Regions from separate parts of the Pantoea nemavictus genome, predicted to be linked through region 2. Evidence: predicted binding sites of a transcription regulator. Region 2 holds the regulator's gene; each other region holds the start of a gene.
The links. The regulator CRP, encoded in region 2, controls carbon source genes, mostly activating them, when cyclic AMP is high. The targets are predictions, from matches to a motif close to ATGTGANNNNNNTCACAT.
Positions count from the first base shown of each region.

Region 1: a site for CRP is predicted at 1,913-1,930, ahead of WH298_RS18745 (6-phosphofructokinase). Genes of this name have one in related genera too.
Region 3: a site for CRP is predicted at 2,975-2,992, ahead of rhaB (rhamnulokinase). Genes of this name have one in related genera too.
Region 4: a site for CRP is predicted at 2,389-2,406, ahead of mlc (sugar metabolism global transcriptional regulator Mlc). Genes of this name have one in related genera too.

Region 1 covers NZ_JBBGZW010000001.1:4,058,794-4,064,284, forward strand. The annotation lists gene dld (D-lactate dehydrogenase) at 1-1,629, opposite strand, end outside; gene WH298_RS18745 (6-phosphofructokinase) at 2,065-3,045, shown strand; gene WH298_RS18750 (PTS sugar transporter subunit IIB) at 3,056-3,370, shown strand; gene WH298_RS18755 (PTS sugar transporter subunit IIC) at 3,363-4,736, shown strand; gene WH298_RS18760 (class II fructose-bisphosphate aldolase) at 4,723-5,491, shown strand, end outside.
Region 2 covers NZ_JBBGZW010000001.1:1,735,132-1,740,622, forward strand. The annotation lists gene WH298_RS07950 (LacI family DNA-binding transcriptional regulator) at 1-71, shown strand, start outside; gene WH298_RS07955 (LysE family translocator) at 73-675, opposite strand; gene WH298_RS07960 (hydrolase) at 736-1,752, shown strand; gene WH298_RS07965 (YheU family protein) at 1,755-1,973, shown strand; gene WH298_RS07970 (phosphoribulokinase) at 2,035-2,904, shown strand; gene WH298_RS07975 (OsmC family protein) at 3,002-3,406, opposite strand; gene crp (cAMP-activated global transcriptional regulator CRP) at 3,711-4,343, shown strand; gene WH298_RS07985 (YccS/YhfK family putative transporter) at 4,402-5,491, shown strand, end outside.
Region 3 covers NZ_JBBGZW010000001.1:4,233,049-4,238,539, reverse strand. The annotation lists gene rhaT (L-rhamnose/proton symporter RhaT) at 81-1,115, shown strand; gene rhaR (HTH-type transcriptional activator RhaR) at 1,143-2,009, opposite strand; gene rhaS (HTH-type transcriptional activator RhaS) at 2,025-2,846, opposite strand; gene rhaB (rhamnulokinase) at 3,137-4,609, shown strand; gene WH298_RS19545 (L-rhamnose isomerase) at 4,602-5,491, shown strand, end outside.
Region 4 covers NZ_JBBGZW010000001.1:4,222,814-4,228,304, reverse strand. The annotation lists gene WH298_RS19510 (MFS transporter) at 112-1,368, opposite strand; gene WH298_RS19505 (LysR family transcriptional regulator) at 1,463-2,359, shown strand; gene mlc (sugar metabolism global transcriptional regulator Mlc) at 2,494-3,711, shown strand; gene bioD (dethiobiotin synthase) at 3,817-4,518, shown strand; gene WH298_RS19490 (nucleobase:cation symporter-2 family protein) at 4,699-5,491, shown strand, end outside.

The sequences.
Region 1 (5,491 bases), 2.3 Mb from region 2:
CTGCTTCCAGTGCTCCACGTGCTCACATGAAGCCTCATACAGATGTCCGACATTGTGCTCGGCGGGGTATTTAGCCCCGCGCTGCTCCAGATACCGCTTCACCTCTTCCTTAAACACTTTGGCGTCGTAGCCCGGTTTCAGCACGTAATCCTGGTGATTCACAAAACAGAAGAAGTGCCCACAGCATGAATCGACCTGCACCTGCATCGCCAGGTGATCCGGTAGCGTCAGGCGCCACGCATCATCATTTCGCCGTAGCGCCACGTCGAAGGCCACCAGCCGCTCGTTGGGGTTGTAACCCAGCGCATCGCAGTAGGAGATGGTGCAGCCGCCCACGCCAAAACGCACCAGAAACGCATCCGCCGCTTCACGTGCATCGCAGTGGAAAAAGCCGCCCGCGTGCTCTGCAAAGAATGACTGCAACAGCGCTTGCAGTTCAGCGGTTTGCTGCGACTCGACTTTAATCATCAAATGGTGTTGATACTCGCTGCGGTAAGCCATGATGCGCGGCGCGATAAAGCCCGGCGTCAGTTGGTTAAAGCATTGCAGCATCCGATCAACAAAATTGCGTGGCAGGAACTTCAGGTGACTGACGCGCACATCCCATTTGGCTTTCTTTGCCATCATCTGTGGAATTGCCTGCGGACCGAGTTTGCGGATTGCCAGATACATATGCTTGGCGTAGCGCACCGTCAAATCAAAGGCGTTGCGATGGATATATTCCGCCTGCAGAGGTAACTCGCTCATGCGGGTTAACAGATAACGCCGCAGTTCAACCAGCACGCTTTCATCATCGGTGCCGATGTAAAAGGTATCGCTGCCGGCACTGGCTTCGAAGGTGGGCAAGCGCACGGCAAACACCACCACTTTTCCTGCACTGCCGGCGCTGTCGTGCAGGTAGCGCAGGTCACCGTTAAAGCGTGCCGGAGAGTCTGCCGCGACGTCACGCAGGCGATCGGCGTAATCATCAGCCCAGATTTTCCCCTGCCAGTCGGGCTGCTCGCCGGTTTGATAGCGCTGCTGCATCAGCGCGTCCAGCATTGCCTCCGGCGTCTCGCCCAATGCAATACCCAGGTGATTGACCAGCTCTAATCGGCCATCGTCATGAATACGCGCGAACAGCGACTTCTCGGTAAAGGCCGGGCCGCGGCGAATCAGCGAACCGCCGGAATTATTACAGATGCCGCCCACCACTGACGCGCCGATGCAGGACGAGCCAATCACCGAATGCGGCTCGCGGCCCAGTGGCTGCAAGGTGTGCTCCAGTTCGGTGAGGGTGGTACCGGGAAACGCAATCACCTGACGCGCCTGATCGATCACCTGCACACCTTGAAGCTGGCGGGTGCTGATGATCACCACATCGCGATCGTAATCGTTGCCGTCGGGCGTGGAGCCACCGGTGACGCCGGTATTCGAGGCCTGCATCAGTACGATGACGTCGTGCGCCACACACACCTGCAACGTTTGCCACAGCTGTAATAAGCTTTGCGGTAACACCACCGCCAGCGCTTCGCCACGTCCGACGCGGAACCCTTTTATATACCAGGCTTTATCATCAGCATGGGTTAATAACTGCTTGTCACCCACCACGTCAGCCAACTCACGCAACATTTCCTTCTGCATGCTCATCTTCTCTCTTATTTATTCTTTATCCGCCACGGTATTGGACAAGCGCAGCCGCATTGAGTCAATCATTGACTGGCACTGGCAGGGAAATAACGCACGCAATCATTATCCCTTTATCTTTTACGGAATAAATGTCAGTGAACGATAAAAATGCGCGGGAAATCACAAAATAGATCGAAAGAAAACGAGCGTTAGCGGCGTTAATTATACCGGTAAGTTTAGCTGGCTGATTTAAATATAACAGTATGATTTTGGTAGATATTGTTATCAAAAGCCTGAAATGTGGATGTGATTTAAATCACAAAATTAAGCCATCAACAAGCGCTGTCAACGATCTCAACAGGGAAATTCATGGCAAAAGTGTGACATCCGTTGCAAATAACAAGTCGGTTAATCGGAAGAATGAATATCAGACGCACAGCATGAAGGGTGATGACAATGAGAATTGGCATGGTGATCAGCGGTGGCGATGTCACCGGGATTAATAACTTTGTGTACCAAATATCGCGCTTAACGCAGGCGGAAATGGTGTTATTCAATGGCGGAATACCGGGTCTGCTGGAAAATAATCACCAGGAAATATCCCAGCGCGATTTAGTGGATTATGCCATTGCCGCTATTCCGGTAATGCAGTCGGGACGCACCAGCAAAAAATTAATTCGGCCCGAATATGAGAGCATTGCTAAACATCTTAAGTCGCTGCGTATTGATGTGTTAATTATGGCCGGCGGCGATGGTTCATTGCAATTCCTGCATACGCTAAGCGAATTTGGTGTCAACTGTTTCGGCGTTGGCATGACCATCGATAATGACGTATTTGGCAGTGATTACAGTATTGGATTCTCCACCGCCTGCGAGCAGATATTAAAAGAGGTGGCGAAATTACGCAATACCGGGCGTGCGTTAACCGGTCGCGTTTTTATGGTGGAGTTGCTCGGCGGCTATTGCGGCGAATTAACCCTGCAGTCGGCGATCAAGTCTAATGCGGATTTCGCGCTGATCCCCGAATGCCAGATTGCGCCGCAGGAGCTGGCTGAGCGTATCACGCAGCGGCTGGCCGCGCAGAACAGCGTGATTATTTTGTGCTCGGAAGGCTATACCCGTGAATATTCACCGGGCTTCCAGGGTGCTATCGACACCTTAATTAAACAAATTGAACCGTTAATCGGTGTCCGTATTCGTAAAACCATTATCGGTTACGGCCTGCGTAATGGCGACCCTACCTGTGAAGAGATTTACCAGGGCACCATTATGGCCAGTGAAGTCGCGCGTTGTATTCAGTCGGGAATGCGCAATAAAGCGGTGATTATTAATGGCAGTAATCGACCGATTCCGATTGATTTAATAAGCATGAAAAAACGCCTGGTCGATACTGAAGGGCATCATTATAAACTCGCTAAACAACTGCAAATTCTGTGAGGAAATAGCCATGCTGAAAATATTATGTGTCTGTGGATGTGGTCTGGGTTCTAGCTTTGCGATTGAGATGAGCGCCAAGTCGGTATTAAAGAAACTCGAAATCGATGCTGATATCGATCACACCACTATTTCTGAAGCCAACGCCTTTAAATCCGATATGATTTTAACCCAGAAAGCCTTCGCTGATGTATTAAATGCCGATGCCAGCCCGGAACAAATTAAGCGGGTGATTATTCTCAATAAGCTCACTGATAAAGCCGAAATTGAAGAAAAAATCGTGGCGTTTATGAAAGAACGTAACTTAAAGGTTGCTAATCATGAATAGTGTGATCGACTTCCTGGTAAAAGATCTATTAGGGCAGGCATCAATATTGATCGCCTTTATTGCCCTGATTGGTCTGCTACTGCAAAAAAAATCGGCGGGAAAGGTGGTGGAAGGCACCTTTAAAACCCTGCTCGGTTTCTTAATTATGATGGCCGGTATCAACATTATTGTTGGTACGCTGACCTTCCTCAACACCATTTTTACCCACGGTTTTGGCATGCAGGGTTATATCACCGACGTTGCCGCCATCGCCGGGTTAGCTAACCGCGAGCTGGGTTCAGAAGTGGCGCTGACGCTGTTGGTGATCTTTATCGTCAATATCATCATTGCGCGTCTGACACCGTTCAAATACATCTTCCTGACCGGTCAGGCGCTGCTGTGGATGGCGACAATCGGTGCGGTGATTGGCTATAAAGCGGGGCTGACAGGTTTACCTCTGATCCTTACCGGCGGCATCTTCGGCGGCATTATGGCGGTGGTGATGCCCGCGCTGGCACAACCGGTGGTGCGCCGCATTACTGACTCCGATGACGTGGCGCTCGGCCACTTCTGCACCATCGGCTACCTGCTGACGGCGGCGGTAGCGAAGGTGGTGGGCAAAGGCTCGCGTTCTACTGAAGATCTCAAACTGCCCGACAACTTTAAATTCCTGCAGGACACCTATCTGTCGATGGCGGTGGTGATGGTACCGATGTACCTGATTCCCGCTGTGGCAGCCGGTCCGGAATTTATCGGCCAGTACAGCAACGGCATGAACTATTTGATGTATGCCTTTATGCAGTCAATTCAGTTCGTGTGCGGCGTGTTCGTGCTGTACAGCGGCGTGCGCCTACTGCTGAACGAATTGGTGCCAGCCTTCCGCGGTATTGCCATGCGTTTGGTGCCTGATGCTAAACCGGCGCTCGACTGCCCGGTGATGTTCCCCTATGCCCCGAACGCGGTGATTGTCGGCTTCCTCGCCACCACCCTGGGTTCGGTAGTCGGCATGCTGGTGTTCCCGATGTTTGGTCTGGCGATGATTCTGCCTGGCCTGCTGACCAACTTCTTTGCCGGTGGCACCGCAGGCGTATTTGGTAATGCGCTCGGCGGACGTCGCGGTGCGATGATCGGTGGTTTCGTTCACGGTCTGTTCATCACCTTCCTGCCGGCGATTCTGGTGCCGATGCTGGAAAGCTACGGTTTTACCGGCGTCACCTTCAGTGATTCGGATGTGATCAGTACCGGTCTGGTGCTCGGCCACGCATTCCAGAATAACTGGCTATTCGTCGCGCTGTTTATTGCCTTTATTACCCTTATCGCCTGGTTTGTTAACGGAAAATCCACCAAGTCTAAATCCCATGAGGAAAAGCTCCATGAAACTTTATAACTTTACCGATCTGTTACAGGTGGCTAAAGAACGTGATTTTAAAGCGCTGGGTTCCTTTAATTTGCACTGCCTGGAGATGTTGCCGGCCTTTTTTAGCGCGGCAGAAAAAACCAATAGTCCATTAATGATTCAGATATCTACCGGCACCGCGAAATATCTGGGACATAAATTATTGGTGGATGCCATTCGTTCATTATCCGAGAGCCGCAATGTCCCAACCTGCTTGCATCTCGATCACTGTTCCGATTTAGCCGCGATTCAAACCGCCCTGGATGCCGGCTTCAGTTCGATTATGTACGACGGCTCACATTTACCGATTGAAGAGAACATTGCCAATACGCGTCGGGTTATTGATATGGCACGTCCGCTGGATGTCTCAGTGGAAGCGGAGCTTGGCGCCATTGGCGGCTCTGAAGATGGCAAAGTGGTGGCGATGAGCGAAACGGCTTTCACCACGGTAGACGATGCCAAACGCTTCGTGGAGGAGACCGGCGTCGACATGTTAGCCATCTCCATCGGCACGGTACACGGCTTGTACACCGGCAAAGCGCACATTCAGCATCAGCGCCTGGCGGATATCACTGACGCCACACATACGCCGCTGGTGTTGCACGGTGGCACCGGCGTCAGCGATGAAGATATGCGTCTTGCGGTGCGCAGCGGCATCGAGAAAGTGAATGTCGGCACTGAGATGAATGTGCAGTGGGTAGCCAACTGTAAGCAGACGTTTGAAAAGGGCAAGGTCAACGATAGCG
Region 2 (5,491 bases):
TTCGTCAGCCAAACTCAGCGATGGTGCATGAAGTATTGCCCTGGAAGCGCGTCGAGCGCGCTTCCAGTTAACTCAGTGCCAGATCAGCAACACGCAGGCTGCAGTAAGCAAGCCCATCGCCAGATTGAAGATTTTCCATGCGCGTGGGCTGCGCAGCAAACGTCCAATCATTGAGCCAAAGCCCATCCAGATCACGCCGGAAACCACGTTCACCATCAACATGCCGAGACTAATCGCCACCACCGAATGAAGATATTCCGTGCCCGCCAGGCTGAAGCTGGCCACAGCACCGAGCGCCATTAGCCAGGCTTTCGGGTTGATCAGCTGCAGCAAACCGCCTTGCCAGAATGGCATCTGCTTCACCGTGACATCGTCGGTTTCCAGCTTTTCATACGCGGCGGTAGCGATTTTCCACGCCAGCCACAGCAGATAGAGGCTACCGGCAATCTTCAGGATCAGATGTAGTGAGGGATAAAGCAGGATAAGACTGCCGATACCAAATGCCACCATCAGCAACATGACTTGCATACCAATCATGATACCAATGAGCAGCGGAATGGTGCGCAGGAAGCCAAAATTAGCACCAGAGGCGGTAAGTAACATATTATTGGGCCCGGGCGTGATGGCTGCGACCCAAAGAAAACCTAACATTGATAAAAAAAGACTCAGTTCCATGTATATTCGGGTGCTCCTCACCCAGTAAAGCGAACAACCCATCGAAGCTATCAGCGACTTATGCATCAGACAAGCCTTTACCCAAGCTATTTTGATCGCCCCAGCGGCGAGCGCTTTAAACCACTGCGCGGATTCACTAACGCGCACCTGCAAACGCTGCTGCCGCGCATTCTGCGCCGCCGGGTCAGCTTACGTCCGCACTGGCAGCGTCTTGACTTGCCGGACGGCGATTTTGTTGATTTAGCGTGGAGCGAAGATCCGGCGCAGGCGCGTCACAAGCCGCGCATGGTGATGTTTCATGGCCTGGAAGGCAGCTTTCGCAGCCCCTACGCGCACGGCTTGATGCAGGCGTGTCAGGCACGTGGCTGGCTGGCGGTAGTGATGCACTTCCGCGGCTGCAGCGGCGAACCGAACCGCCTGGAGCGCATCTATCACTCCGGTGAGACCGAAGATGCCACCTTTTTCCTGCACTGGCTGCAGCGTGAATGGGGCACGGTGCCGACTGCTGCGGTGGGTGTTTCGCTCGGCGGCAACATGCTGGCCTGCCTGCTGGGATTGCAAGGTAACGATGCGCCCATTGATGCCGCCATCGCCATCTCAGCACCGCTGGCGCTCGAGCCGTGCAGCACCAAACTGGATGTCGGCTTCTCGCGTTTCTATCAGCACTATTTGCTGACGCGGCTGAAGAAGAACGCCACGCGTAAATTACACGCCTGGCCCGGCACGTTGCCGGTCGATCTCAGCCAACTGCGCGCTTTTCGCCGCTTACGCGAATTTGATGATGCGATAACCGCACGTGCGCACGGTTTTATTGACGCGAACGACTATTATCAACGTGCTAGCGCCATGCCGCTGCTGACCGGCGTGCGCAAACCGTTATTGATCATCCATGCGCAAGACGATCCTTTTATGACCGATGCCGTGATCCCGCGCCCCGAACAGCTGTCAGCCTCCACGCAGTATCAGCTGACGCAGCACGGTGGCCACGTTGGCTTCGTCGGCGGCAGCTTGCTTAAACCAAAAATGTGGCTGGAACAGCGCGTACCCGATTGGCTCTCAACGTATCTGGATGTGTAATTGTGATTATTCCCTGGCAAGAACTCGAAGCGGACACGCTGGAAAATCTGATTGAAACCTTTGTGTTACGCGAAGGCACCGATTACGGCGAGCAGGAGCGCAGTTTGCTGCAAAAAGTTGCCGATGTGCGGCGTCAGCTGGAGCGCGGCGACGTCGTGTTAGTGTGGTCAGAACTGCATGAATCCATCAATATCATGCCGAAGGGTGAATTCCGCGGCTGATGCACCCAAGCGCAATTCGTGGTAACAATGCTCATCGCCGGACCTCACAGGGAGCTCTGTTATGTCAGCCAGGCATCCAATTATTGCCGTCACCGGTTCCAGCGGTGCCGGAACCACCACCACCAGCCTCGCCTTCCGCAAGATTTTCCAGCAGCTTAATCTGCATGCGGCGGAATTAGAGGGCGACAGTTTCCATCGCTTCACGCGTCCGGAAATGGACATGGCGATCCGCAAAGCGCGCGATCTCGGCCGCCACATCAGCTATTTCGGCCCGGAAGCCAACGACTTTGGCTTACTGGAGCAAACGTTCAAGCATTATGGCCAAACCGGCCTGGGCGAATCGCGGAAATATCTGCACACCTACGATGAAGCCGTGCCGTGGAATCAGGTGCCCGGCACCTTCACGCCGTGGCAACCGCTGCCGGAAAACACCGATGTGCTGTTCTATGAAGGCTTACACGGCGGCGTGGTCACACAGCAGCAGAATGTGGCGGAGCATGTTGATCTGCTGGTGGGCGTGGTGCCGATTGTTAACCTTGAGTGGATTCAGAAGCTGGTGCGCGACACCGGCGAGCGCGGCCATTCACGTGAGGCGGTGATGGATTCGGTGGTGCGTTCGATGGAGGATTACATCAACTTCATCACGCCACAGTTTTCACGCACGCACATCAACTTTCAGCGCGTGCCAACCGTTGACACCTCAAACCCGTTTGCCGCACGTGAAATTCCATCACTCGATGAAAGCTTCGTAGTGATTCACTTCCGCGGGCTGGAAGGTATCGCCTTCCCCTATTTGCTGGCGATGATTCAGGGATCGTTTATTTCCCACATTAATACGCTGGTGGTGCCGGGCGGCAAAATGGGATTGGCGATGGAACTGATAATGCTACCGCTGGTTCAGCGACTAATTGAAGGAAAACGGATTGAGTGAGGGTTACTCGCCGGTATGGAACCGGTCGCCATGAATGGCGACTCTACAAAAAACGCGATGATTTCGTAGGGTGCGCATTGATGCGCACCTGGAAGCATTAAAGCTCGATCACTTCATAGCTGTGGGTGATTTCCACGCCCTTGCCCAGCATAATCGCCACAGAACAGTATTTTTCCGCAGAGAGATCAACCGCGCGCGCTACGGCTTTATCGCTCAACGCTTTGCCGCTGACGATAAAATGCAGGTTGATATGGGTAAAAATGCGTGGAGCTTCTTCGCGGCGTTCTGACGTCAGTTTGACTTCGCAATCGGCGACATCGCTGCGCCCTTTTTGCAGAATCGACACCACATCAATGGCGCTACAACCACCGGCGGCCATGAGCACCATCTCCATAGGACTTGGCGCTTTATCACCGGAATTACCGTCCATTAATACCTGATGACCGGATGAGGATTCTCCGAGAAAGGTAAGACCTTCCACCCATTTCACTCGTGCCTGCATGATTCTTTCTCCTGAAGCGGCGGTTTTGCCGCCAGATTACGCTTTCACCTGATAAACAGCAATCCAGACTATTCCCCCGTTTGCTGAAGCGAGACAACACAAGACAGCTCGCAAAAGCTGTGCTACAAACAGTGCTGAAAATATTTTCGTCGTTACAGACGAAGGCGGGAAGAATCAAAAGCGTAGCTTAAGAATGACCCGGAATAATTTTTCCATTACTGGAAACGCTCGACGATTAAACCGCCTGACAGGGAAAAAATGCCCCCTGTATTTTGGGCACGATTACAACAGAGGATAATAGCGAATGGTTCTCGGCAAACCGCAAACAGACCCTACACTCGAATGGTTCCTGTCCCATTGCCATATTCACAAATATCCATCCAAAAGCACGCTCATCCATCAGGGTGAGAAAGCGGAAACGCTGTACTACATCGTTAAAGGTTCCGTAGCGGTACTGATTAAAGATGAAGAAGGCAAAGAGATGATTCTCTCCTACCTCAATCAGGGAGATTTCATCGGCGAACTCGGTCTTTTCGAAGAAGGCCAGGAACGTAGTGCCTGGGTGCGTGCGAAGTCTGCCTGCGAAGTGGCTGAAATTTCCTACAAAAAATTCCGTCAGCTGATTCAGGTAAACCCGGATATTTTAATGCGACTTTCGTCGCAAATGGCGCGTCGTCTGCAAGTGACATCGGAGAAAGTGGGCAACCTCGCTTTCCTTGATGTGACAGGACGTATTGCGCAAACGCTGCTTAATCTGGCTAAACAGCCAGATGCGATGACTCACCCAGACGGCATGCAAATCAAAATCACCCGTCAGGAGATTGGTCAGATCGTGGGCTGCTCACGCGAAACTGTGGGCCGTATCCTGAAAATGCTGGAAGATCAGAATCTGATCTCCGCACACGGTAAAACCATCGTCGTTTACGGCACCCGCTAATTTCTTCTCACCCACGGCGTGATGGCAACATCGCGCCGTTTCTATTTGCGATGAGCTGATGTGGCGCCGAATCATCTATCATCCTGAAGTCAACTATGCGCTGCGGCAAACGCTGGTGCTGTGCCTGCCTGTGGCTCTCGGTTGGCTGTTTGGCGATCTGCAAAAAGGTCTGCTGTTCTCGTTAGTGCCTGCCTGCTGCAATATGGCGGGTCTGGATACGCCGCATAAACGCTTCTTCAAACGCCTGATTGTCGGTGGTTCGCTGTTTGCCACCGGCAGTTTCCTGATGCAAATTTTGACCGCTTACCAGATTCCGCTGCCGCTGATCCTGCTGGCGCTGCCGCTGCTGATCGGCGTAACCGGCGAAATCGGCCCGCTGCATGCACGCCTGCTGCCCGCCACTTTAATCGCCGCCATCTTTACGCTCAGCCTGGTTAGGCGCATGCCGATATGGGTGCCGCCGCTGCTCTATATTGGCGGCACGCTGTGGTACGGCTTATTCAACTGGTTCTGGTTCTGGCTGTGGAAAGAGCAGCCGATGCGCGAATCACTCAGCCTGCTGTTCCGCGAACTGGCCGATTATTGCGATGCCAAGTACACCTTATTGACGCAGCTAACCGATCCGGAAAAAGCGCTGCCACCGCTGCTGGCACGTCAGCAAAAGGCGGTCGATCTCATTACCACCTGCTACCAGCAAATGCATATGCTGTCGGCCAGCCGCGATAACAGCCACAAGCGCCTGACGCGCGCCTTCCAGGTGGCGCTGGATTTACAGGAACACATCTCGGTCAGCCTGCATCAGCCTGAAGAGGTGCAGAAGCTGGTGGAGGAGAGTCACGCTGAAGCGGTGATCCGCTGGAACGCCAAAATTATCTCCGCACGGTTACGCGTGCTGGCCGATGCCATTCTCTATCATCAGCTGCCGGATCGCTTTCATATGGAGAAACAGCTCGGCGCGCTAGAGAAAATTGCCCGCCAGCATCCGGATAATCCGGTCGGCAATTTCTGCCTCTACCACTTCAGCCGCATCGCCCGCGTATTGCGCACGCAGAAACCGCTCTACACGCGCGACCTGATGGCCGATCGTCAACGTCGTTTGCCGCTGTTGCCAGCACTGCGCAGTTATCTGTCGTTCAAATCCACCGCCT
Region 3 (5,491 bases), 2.5 Mb from region 2:
GAAAAGCTGCCCACCGTAGACTGCCGGTAATCGGGAAACCGCCGGTTTCCTGTTGGCCTCAACCTTACGAAGGAATAACAATGAACAGTGCCATCATTGCAGGTATTTTCTGGCATCTGGTGGGTGCCGCCAGTGCCGCCTGTTTTTATGCTCCATTTAAGCAGGTGAAAAAGTGGTCTTGGGAAACAATGTGGTCGGTGGGCGGCATCATGTCGTGGCTGATCCTGCCGTGGGCAGTCAGCGCGGTGTTGCTGCCAAATTTCTGGGCCTATTACAGCAGTTTTAGCTTCTCCCAACTGCTGCCCGTATTTCTGTTTGGTGCCATGTGGGGCATCGGCAACATCAACTATGGACTGACCATGCGCTACCTCGGCATGTCGATGGGGATTGGGATTGCCATCGGCATCACCCTGGTGGTGGGAACCTTGATGACGCCGCTGTTGCAAGGCCGCTTTGTCGAGCTGTTCAGCTCGGCAGGTGGACGCATGACGCTGCTCGGCGTGTTCGTGGCGTTAATCGGCGTAGCGATTGTTTCACGTGCTGGTCTGCTAAAAGAGCGCGCGCTGGGCATCAATGCGGAAGAGTTCAATCTGAAGAAGGGACTGGTGCTGGCGATCTTATGCGGCATCTTCTCCGCCGGCATGTCGTTCGCCATGGATGCCGCGAAGCCGATGCATGCAGCCGCCGCGAATCTGGGTATCAATCCACTTTACGTGGCGCTGCCGAGCTATGTCGTGATCATGGGCGGTGGTGCGCTGGTGAATCTGGCTTACTGCTTTATTCGGCTGGCGGTGAAAAGCGATCTTTCGGTGCGTCGTGATTTCTCCGTGGCCAAGCCGATGCTGCTTGCCAATATCGCCTTTGCGGTATTAGGCGGCACCATGTGGTATCTGCAATTTTTCTTTTATGCCTGGGGCCACGCCAAAATCCCAGCACAATATGACTTTGTCAGCTGGATGCTGCATATGAGTCTTTATGTACTGTGCGGTGGGTTAGTGGGACTGGTGCTGAAAGAGTGGAAGTCGGTGGGGCAACGTCCGGTACGCGTGCTGTCACTGGGTTGCGTGGTGATTATTATTGCCGCCAACATTGTTGGCCTGGGAATGGCGGCCTGATGAAAAGCCTGACGCATAGATGATGCGTCAGGCTTTGGCCTTCTCCGATGAAGGTTCGCGCTGCGGCAGAAAACGCTGTCGCCACGCACTTGGCGTTAAACCTGTTTCTCGCGTAAACACCACGGAAAAGTAGTTACTGTCATCAAAGCCGCAGCGCGCGGCCACTTCACTGATTAAGCCATCCTGGGTTCTCAACAGATACTTTGCCTGGCAGAGCTGCAGTTGTCGCAAATAGTGCCCTACGGTCATACCGGTTTGCTGACGAAAAAGCTGTTTTAACGCCCGCTCGCTCAACTGATTCTGCTGGCAAAACACCGCCAAATCGAATGGACGGCTGATTGCACCCTGCAATGCTGACATCAGCAGATCCAGCTGCTCGCCCTCCGGCAGTGCCCATGGGCGGTCAGCGGCATAACCATGACGACGCAAAATCAGCGCAAGCTGTAAAAATAGCGCTTCAGAGAGTTGAACGGATAGCGAATCGCTTTTACGGCTTTCTCGCTCCAGTTGGCTAATAACACCGCGAGCCAATGCCATACCGCGGGTGGTTAAACGCCAACATGCCGGCGAGTTCTCCTCCTGCGGTGGCAACAACTGGCTCCAGTCGAGCTCAAGACGAAAACGATCTCGGCAGTAAAGAATGTTATCCAGCGCCAAATCGTTGACGCTGTCATAGCTGTGGCAATCATTATCACGGATGTAAAACACGTCGCCGCAGGTGATCAACCATGGGCGATCGTTTAACACGTGCAGGCCGTTGCCACGCCAGACAATCACAATTTCACTGAACTCATGGCGATGCGGAGGGAAGGAGGGCTGCGGCATGCGCTCGGCCACCGCAATCGGCAGATTGGTGGCCGGAAAATAGTCTTCGCGCGTAAGGATCAGCGACATGAGGAAACGCTCCCGTTATAGCATCTGCTGGCGCTCCGCTCTGGGCGCACAGCCAAATTCCCGCCTGAACAGCGTGGAGAAGTGGTTGCTGTCACCAAATCCACACTGATAGGCGATGTCTGTAATGCGCATATCACTATGCCGCAGTAAATGCCGCGCCTGTAGCAGGCGAAGCCGATTGAGGTAACGCTGCGGCGTATTGCCGGTTTGCTGCTTCATCTGGCGGTGCAGGGTACGCAGTGACAGCGAAAAGCGGTCGGCCAGCGCATCCCACACAATATCTTCACTGTAGTGCTCATTGAGCCAGTCGAGTAACCGATGCAGCCGCGCTTCCTGATCCTGCAATTGATCGTTATGAGCCGCTTCGCGCAACACGATCAGCAGCTGTAGAAACAGCTGCTCCTGATGCGCGTGCCGCTCCAGTGACCAGCCATCCTGCTGCTTCATCTGCGTCACTATCTGCAATGCCTGCGCCATGACTTTGTGATTAATGCGCCAGTGCGAAGCATATTTGTCCTCTTCTTCGCGTGGCAGCAGATCCTGCAAACCCGAGAGAAAACGAAACGCTGCCGGGCTGCGGTAGAGCACATTGGTCAGACACAAATTCTCCGTCTGCTCATAGAGATGGCGATCGTGATCGCGCACAAAGCAAACGCAGCCAGCAGATAACGCCTGCGGCTGACCGTTAAACACATGGATGCCTGAACCGTGCTCAACCAACACAATTTCATGGAAATCATGATGATGCTCGGGAAATGCCTGCTGCGGCACGCGCGGCTCAATGGCGATGGCGTAATTCCCTTCAGGGAAGAAATCTGCGCTATGTAAAACGGTCATGTTTTGCCTCTCAACTCACTTAACTGCAGCCGAGTCTACGCAGGCGTTCAGCACCTTACCTTGAATTTTGATCTGAGTGACGCAGGAAAATGGCTAATTTTTCAAGATCTCAGCCCGGATTGACGGAAATGCGGCAAGGCTCACAACTCTCTCCTTATGTGGTTCTGTGAGCTTTCTCACGAACTTCTTTGTCAGTCTGCCAGCGACTATTACGCACTGGCAGTAAGGGGAAGGTGGCAAAAAGCAGAGATTTCTAAGCTGTAGCCATCTCATTACAGGAAGAGCACGCCATGAGTATGCGTAACATTGTTGCCATTGATTTAGGCGCATCCAGCGGGCGCGTGATGCTCGCACAATGGAATTCAGCGAATCAGCACATCAGCCTGCGTGAAGTCCGCCGCTTTGCGAATCAGCGGGTGCGCCGTGCCGACTATGATTGTTGGGATTTGGACCGTCTTGAGCAGGAAATTCGTCTCGGGCTGGCTCAGTTAGATGAGGACGGTATTGTGCCGGACAGCATTGGGATCGACACCTGGGGTGTGGATCTGGTGCTGCTGGATGCCAACGGGGAGCGTGTCGGTGAAGCGGTGAGCTATCGCGACAAGCGGACGGAAGGTCATATGGCTCAGGCCATCAAGGACTTGGGTAAAGGCGCAATCTATCAGCGTACCGGTATTCAGTATTTGCCCTTCAACACCCTTTATCAACTGCGTGCGCTGCATTTGCAGCAGCCGGATTGGCAGGCGCAGGTTAAGCATGCATTGATGATTCCCGATTATCTGCATTATCGCCTTACTGGCCAGATGAATTGGGAATATACCAATGCCACCACTACCCAGTTGCTCAACATTCACAGCGGCGAATGGGATAGCGATTTGCTCGCCTGGGCTGGCGTCCCTGCAACGTGGTTGGGTAAACCGACGGCGCCGGGCAATACCGTGGGTTACTGGACCAGCGCCAGTGGCAATCAGATTCCGGTGGTGGCCGTCGCTACACATGACACGGCCAGTGCCGTGTTGGCTACGCCGTTAATGCAGGATGATGCCGCCTATCTGAGTTCAGGCACCTGGTCGCTGATGGGTATTGAGAGTTTGCAGCCTTGTGTCAGCGCTGCCGCGCTTGACGCCAACATTACCAATGAAGGTGGCGCAGAGGGTTACCGCGTCCTGAAAAACATCATGGGTTTATGGTTATTACAACGTGTCTGCAGCGAACTGCAAATAACCGATCTCTGCACGCTCATCGCCCAGGCCGAGAAAGAGCCTCTCTGCCGCGCACTGGTTAATCCCAATCACAGTCGTTTTATCAACCCAGACAGCATGGTGCAGGAGATTCAAAACGCCTGTGCCGAGCAGCACATGCCGGTTCCGCAAACCCCAGCCGCCCTAGCCCGTACCATTTTCGATAGCCTGGCATTGCTGTATCGCCAGGTGATTGGCGAACTCAGCCAACTGCGTGGTGCGCCGCTGCGTCAGCTGCATGTGGTGGGCGGAGGTAGTCAAAATCCATTGCTAAATCAACTCTGTGCCGATGCCTGCCAGCTGCCCGTGTTGGCCGGCCCCATCGAGGCTTCAACGCTCGGTAACATCGGTTGCCAGCTGATTGCCTTAGGCGAATTGCGTGACGTTAGCGATCTGCGCTGCTGCATTAGCCAAAACTTCCCGTTAGAAAAATTTGAACCGCTGAACAACGGCGCCTTCGCTGCCCATCAGGCACGCTTCGCGGCGCTGAGCCAACCTGCTAAGGAACTTGCATATGACTAAGCTGATTGAACAGGCCTTCGAACTGGCCAAACAACGCTACGCAGCAATTGGCGTAGATGTGGAACAGGTAATGGCACAACTGGACGGCATTCCTGTCTCGATGCACTGCTGGCAGGGTGATGACGTACGCGGTTTCGAAAATCCCAACGGTGAGTTGACCGGCGGTATTCAGGCCACCGGCAACTATCCGGGCCGTGCCCGCAATGCGGATGAGCTGCGTGCTGACGTTGAAAAAGCGATGTCATTAATTCCGGGCGCCAAACGCCTCAACCTGCACGCAATTTATCTGGAGAGCGATACACCCGTTGAACGTGATGCGATCGAACCTAAGCATTTCAGCAACTGGGTTGAGTGGGCCAAAACGCATAAATTGGGTCTCGATTTTAATCCAAGCTGCTTCTCCCACCCGTTGAGTGCGGATGGCTTTACGTTATCGCACGCGGATAAAGGTATTCGGCAGTTCTGGATCGACCACTGTAAAGCCAGCCGCCGCATCTCCGCCCACTTTGGTGAGCAGCTTGGTAGCCCTTCCGTGATGAATATCTGGGTACCGGATGGCATGAAGGATCTTACGGTTGATCGCCTGGCTCCCCGTCAACGTCTGGCCAGCGCACTGGATGACGTGATCAGTGAAAAACTCAATCCCGCGCATCATATTGATGCGGTAGAGAGCAAGCTGTTTGGTATCGGTGCCGAAAGTTACACCGTGGGATCCAATGAATTCTGCCTCGGTTACGCCAGCAGCCGCCAAACTGCATTAACGCTTGATGCGGGTCACTTCCATCCAACTGAAGTCATTTCCGACAAGATCTCTACGGCAATGCTGTATGTGCCACGCCTGCTGCTGCACGTGAGCCGTCCGGTGCGCTGGGATAGCGATCA
Region 4 (5,491 bases), 2.5 Mb from region 2:
ATTATAGCGATGAATGGCCGTTTTGTTTTATCTGGGACTGGCAGAATGCCGGATGACGTGGACCGCAGAAGAGAACGGGGCGCTAACGCCCCGCTTAAAAGATGAAAGGTATTACAGTTTTCGGCACTGCAAACGCCAGCCAACCAGCAAAGCCATTAACAATAGCAGGCTAATGAACGCGGTGACGCCGTTCCAACCATAGCTGTGCCAGAAAACCCCGCCCAGCGTACCCGCCACGCTAGAGCCAACATAATAACTGAACAGATAGAGTGACGATGCCTGGCCTTTAGCGCGGCGCGCGCGCGGGCCAATCCAGCCGCTGGCCACCGAGTGTGCCGCAAAGAAGCCGGCGGTGAACAGCATCATGCCAGGTAAGATTAGCCACAGCGAGTTGAACGCCGTGAGCAGCAGACCAACCAGCATGATCGCGGTGGCAGCAATCATGACCGGGCCGCGCCCGAAGCGGCTGGTCATGGCACCGGCCTTCGGCGAACTCCATGACCCCGTCAAATACACTACCGAGAGTAAACCCACCACCGCCTGGCTCAAAGACCACGGCGCGCTGAGCAGACGATATCCGATGTAGTTGAATAGCGTGACGAACGCGCCCATTAACAGGAAGCCTTCGGCAAACAGCAGCGGCAGACCTTTATCACGCCAGTGCAGGCGGAAATTGATCAATAAACTGCGCGGACGAAGCGAGGCGGGCCTAAAGTGGCGTGATGCCGGCAGAATTTTCCAGAACATCAGCGCACCCGCCAGCGCGAAGCAGCCAATCACCCCAACCGCGACACGCCAGGAGAAGAAGTCAGTGAGTACGCCGGTGAGCAGACGTCCACTCATGCCGCCAATCGAGTTACCGCTGATATACAGCCCCATTGAAAAGGCGATAACCCGCGGATGAATCTCTTCACTCAAATAGGTCATGCCAACTGCCGCGACGCCACTCAGCGATAAACCGATCAATGCGCGCATCAGCAAAATGCCTTGCCAACTGCTCATGGTCGCCGAGATTAGGGTACAAATGGCGGCCAGTAACAAAGCGGTGACCATTACCGATTTACGGCCAATCGCATCAGATAATGGACCGGTAAACAGCAATCCCAACGCCATTAAGCCGGTCGAGAGCGAGAGCGAGATGCTGCTTTGCGCCGGGGAAACGCCAAACTGCTGTGACAGCACCGGCAAAATGGGCTGCACGCAATAAAGCAGAGCGAAAGTGGCAAGGCCGGCGGAGAACAGGGCAAGCGTCACGCGCATAAACTGCGGCGATCCGCGTTCAATCCATTCTGAAGGGGTTGCAGCTGAAGCAGGCTTTACCGATATCTCGTCTTCATCGAGTATCACCGCCTGGGAAGAGCGACTCACGGAACATCCTCGGTTTGGGAAGCATAGCGTTACTGTAGGAAAGGGCGAATAGGTTGTACAATATATTAATAATCTCAAATAAGACGTTTAACATATGAATATAGAGTTACGTCATTTACGCTATTTCATCGCGGTTGCGGAAGAGTTGCATTTTGGCCGTGCCGCGCAGCGTCTGAATATTTCACAGCCGCCGCTCAGCCAGCAGATTCAACAGCTGGAGCAGGAGATTGGTGCGCAACTGTTCACGCGCACCAATCGCAGCGTGCAAATTACGCCGGCCGGCGAACTGTTTTTGCAGGATGCGCGCACGATACTACTGCAGGTTGATCAAGCCGCTCGCCGCGCCGCGCGTGTACATAGTGGTCAGGAGGGCGAGTTGCGGATTGGTTTTACCTCTTCGGCTCCTTTTACCGGATTAGTCTCGGATGCGCTCTATCAATTTCGTCAGCGCTGGCCTGACGTGCACATTCAGATGCAGGAGAACAATACGCGTCAGCAGCTGGCGCCTCTGCATGATAACCGGCTGGATCTGGGGGTAATGCGTAATACGCCGTTACCGGCTGATCTGCAGCATCGCGTGTTGCTGCGTGAGCCGCTTTGCGCGGTGGTGCACTGGGCGCATCCACTGGCCGATGCTGAATCGATCTCCATTCAGGCGCTGGCCAACGAACCCTTTGTGTTTTTCGATCCGCAGGGTGGAACTGCGCTGTATGGTGAAATTCTGGCACTGCTGCATCGCTATCAAATCAAACCCTTTATTACCCAGGAAGTGGGCGAAGCGATGACTATTCTTGGACTGGTGGCGACCGGTCTTGGCGTTTCGATTTTACCGGCTTCATTCCGGCGCGCGCGCCTGGCAGACGTGGTATGGATTCCGTTACAGGAGAGTGACGCGATTTCTGAAGTTTGGCTGGTGTGGTCAGCAATGCGCGAACCCAGTGCGCAGATGACTCATATGATGTCGTTGATGCTACAAAACGCAGAGATTTGAACCACCTTGCGGGCAGCGGCATAAACTTTATGTGCGATAAATCACATTTCTAATCAAATATTTGACGCTGCCGGTCAATCTGCATCACCATAGCTGCTGTTTATTTAGAAGCGCGAAAATAATGGGAGCAGGGCGTGAATCTGTACAGTCAACCTGGCCATATTGACCAGATAAAACAGACCAACGCAGGTGTGGTTTACCGACTGATTGACCTTTACGGCCCGATTTCGCGTATTGAGCTTTCTAAACGTGCCCAGTTAGCACCCGCCAGTATTACCAAAATCGTGCGTGAAATGCTCGATGCCCATCTGGTACAGGAAACCGAATTTCAGGAGCCGGGCAGCCGCGGTCGTCCAGCGATTGGTCTCATTCTCGATACGTTAGCCTGGCACTATCTCGCCGTTCGCATTCAACCGGGACAGATTACGCTGACGCTGCGCGATCTCAGCACGCGCGCGTTGCAGGAAGATCGTTTGCCGTTACACGCCACCGCTGAAAAACCGCTGCTGCAAACGCTGCATGATGTAGTGAATGACTTCTTTATTCGCCACCAAAGCAAGCTGGAGCGTTTAACGGCCATCGCCATTACCTTACCGGGATTAATCAACGCCGCATCCGGTGTGGTGCATCGTATGCCAGGTTATGACGTGCAGGATATGCCCTTAGGCGAAACGCTGGCAGAGCGCACCGGTTTGCCGGTTTTTGTGCAGCATGATATTTCTGCCTGGACGTTAGCCGAAGCGCTGTTTGGTGCATCAAGCGGTGCACAGAATGTGATTCAGATTGTAATCAATGAAACCGTTGGCGCCGGTGTGATTAGCGGAGGACAGCTGCTGCATAAAAGTGGCCGCACCCTGGTGGAGATCGGGCATACGCAAATCGATCCTTATGGCCAGCAGTGTTATTGCGGCAATAATGGCTGTCTCGAAACCGTGGCCAGCACCGGAAGTCTGTTGAATCTGACGGCGCAGCGTTTGCCATCGCAGCCAGATAGCCTATTGCATCAGGCGCCACTCACCATTGAAACGCTTTGTGCCGCTGCGCAGCAGGGCGATCGTTTGGCGCGCGACGTCATCGCCGGTGTCGGGCATCATGTTGGCCGCATGCTGGCAATGATGGTCAACATCTTTAATCCTCAACAAATACTTATCGGTTCGCCGCTAAATCAGGCGGCTGATGTCCTGTTTCCTGCGGTGAGCAGTACCATTCGTCAGCAGGCATTGCCGGCTTACAGTAGCGAAATCCAGCTGACACCAACGGCTTTCAGCGATCCTGGCACCTTCGGCGGCGCTGCGCTGATAAAAGACGCGCTATATAGCGGCCATTTATTGGTAAAACTGTTGCAGGGATAATGACAGCCCGCCTTAAGTTTGCGCTAACGCAATCTGCCATCAAAAACATTTCCTTAAACTGCCTCCTTCGCACGTTACACATCGCTTTAATGAAGGAGGAGAAAGGTGAAAACGCTTTTTGTCACCGGTACCGACACCGCGGTGGGTAAAACCGTGGTTTCACGCGCGTTGTTGCAGTGCTTTGCCCAAGCGAATGTCTGCGCCGCAGGTTTCAAGCCTGTTGCCAGAAACGCGCAGCTCACGCCGGAAGGATTACGTAATAAAGATGCAGTGTTACTACAGCACTCTTCCGGTCTCACTCTGCCTTATCACGCCGTTAACCCTATCATTCTGGAAGAGGATGCGATTAGCACCGGCTCGTCACAGCACGTTGATTATGCACAGCTAAGTCAGGGGTTGAAGGAGTTACAGGAGTGCGCAGCCCGCGTGGTGGTGGAAGGCACCGGCGGCTGGCGCAGTTTAATGAACAATCGGCAGCCTTTATCACAATGGGTGCAACAAGAGCATCTGCCGGTGGTGCTGGTGGTGGGAATTAAAGAGGGTTGCATCAGCCATGCTTTACTGACCGCCGATGCCATTGCGCTTGATGGATTGCAATTAGTGGGTTGGGTCGCGAATCGTATTAATCCCGGTTTAGCGCATTACGCTGAAATCATTGCGGTTTTACGCGAAAAATTGGCTGCGCCACTGCTCGGCGAGTTGCCTTATCTTCCACGCGCCGAACAGCGCGAACTGAGCGGCTACCTGGATATTTCTTTACTGAATACGGTGTTGTCGCACGACGATAGTGCAAAGCCCGCCGCCTGATGAAACAAAATGCAGCAAATGATCAATGGCTGAACCCATGGTTTCATGGCTCGGCCATTCCTCCTCTTCAGTTAAATCCTCATGATTTCAATTTCTTATTATAAAAAACACGCTGTTTCTTTCGCGATGGCGTGATTCATGCATCAGCTCCCCTGATGAATATCTTGCCGGAGCCGCGTTATGTCGCAATCAGATGAAAAAGGTTTGTTATATGGGCTGAATGACCGCATCGGTCCATTGCCTGCATTTTGTGCCGCACTGCAGCATGTACTGGCCAGCGTCGTTGGCATTATTACGCCACCGCTGATTATCGGTTCCGTACTGGGACTCCAGGCGTGGATTCCTTACCTGATCAGCATGTCGCTGGTGGTTTCTGGTCTGGGGACATTTCTACAGGCGCGTCGCTTTATGGGGATTGGCGCCGGAATGATCTGCCTGCAGGGCACCAGTTTTGCCTTTCTCGGGGTAATTTTATCGGGAGGGTTAATGGTCAAGGCACGCGGTGGATCGCCCGAAGAGATCATGGCGATGATCTTTGGTTGCAACCTGGTCGCGGCCATGATTCCGATGCTGATCAGCCGCTGTATTGCGCCGTTGCGTAAAGTGCTGACGCCGGTGGTGACCGGCACCGTGATTACCTTAATTGGTATCAGCCTGATTAAGGTCAGCATCACCGATTGGGCCGGCGGACATAACGCCACCAATTTCGGTGCACCCGGCAACCTGGCGCTGGGGGCGCTGACGCTACTGGTGATTATTGTGTTAAACCGTTCGCAAAATCGCTGGACGCGCCTTGTCGCGGTGGTTGCCGGTATTGCCGTGGGTTGTCTCGCGGCAGCCTTAACCGGACATCTCAGCCTGAAGCCGATGGCGGAGACGCCCTGGCTGATGATGCCTGAACTGTTTCGTTTTGGTTTTGCTTTCGACTGGACCATCTTCGTGCCCATTGCGTTGGTCTCTGTGATTGCGGTGA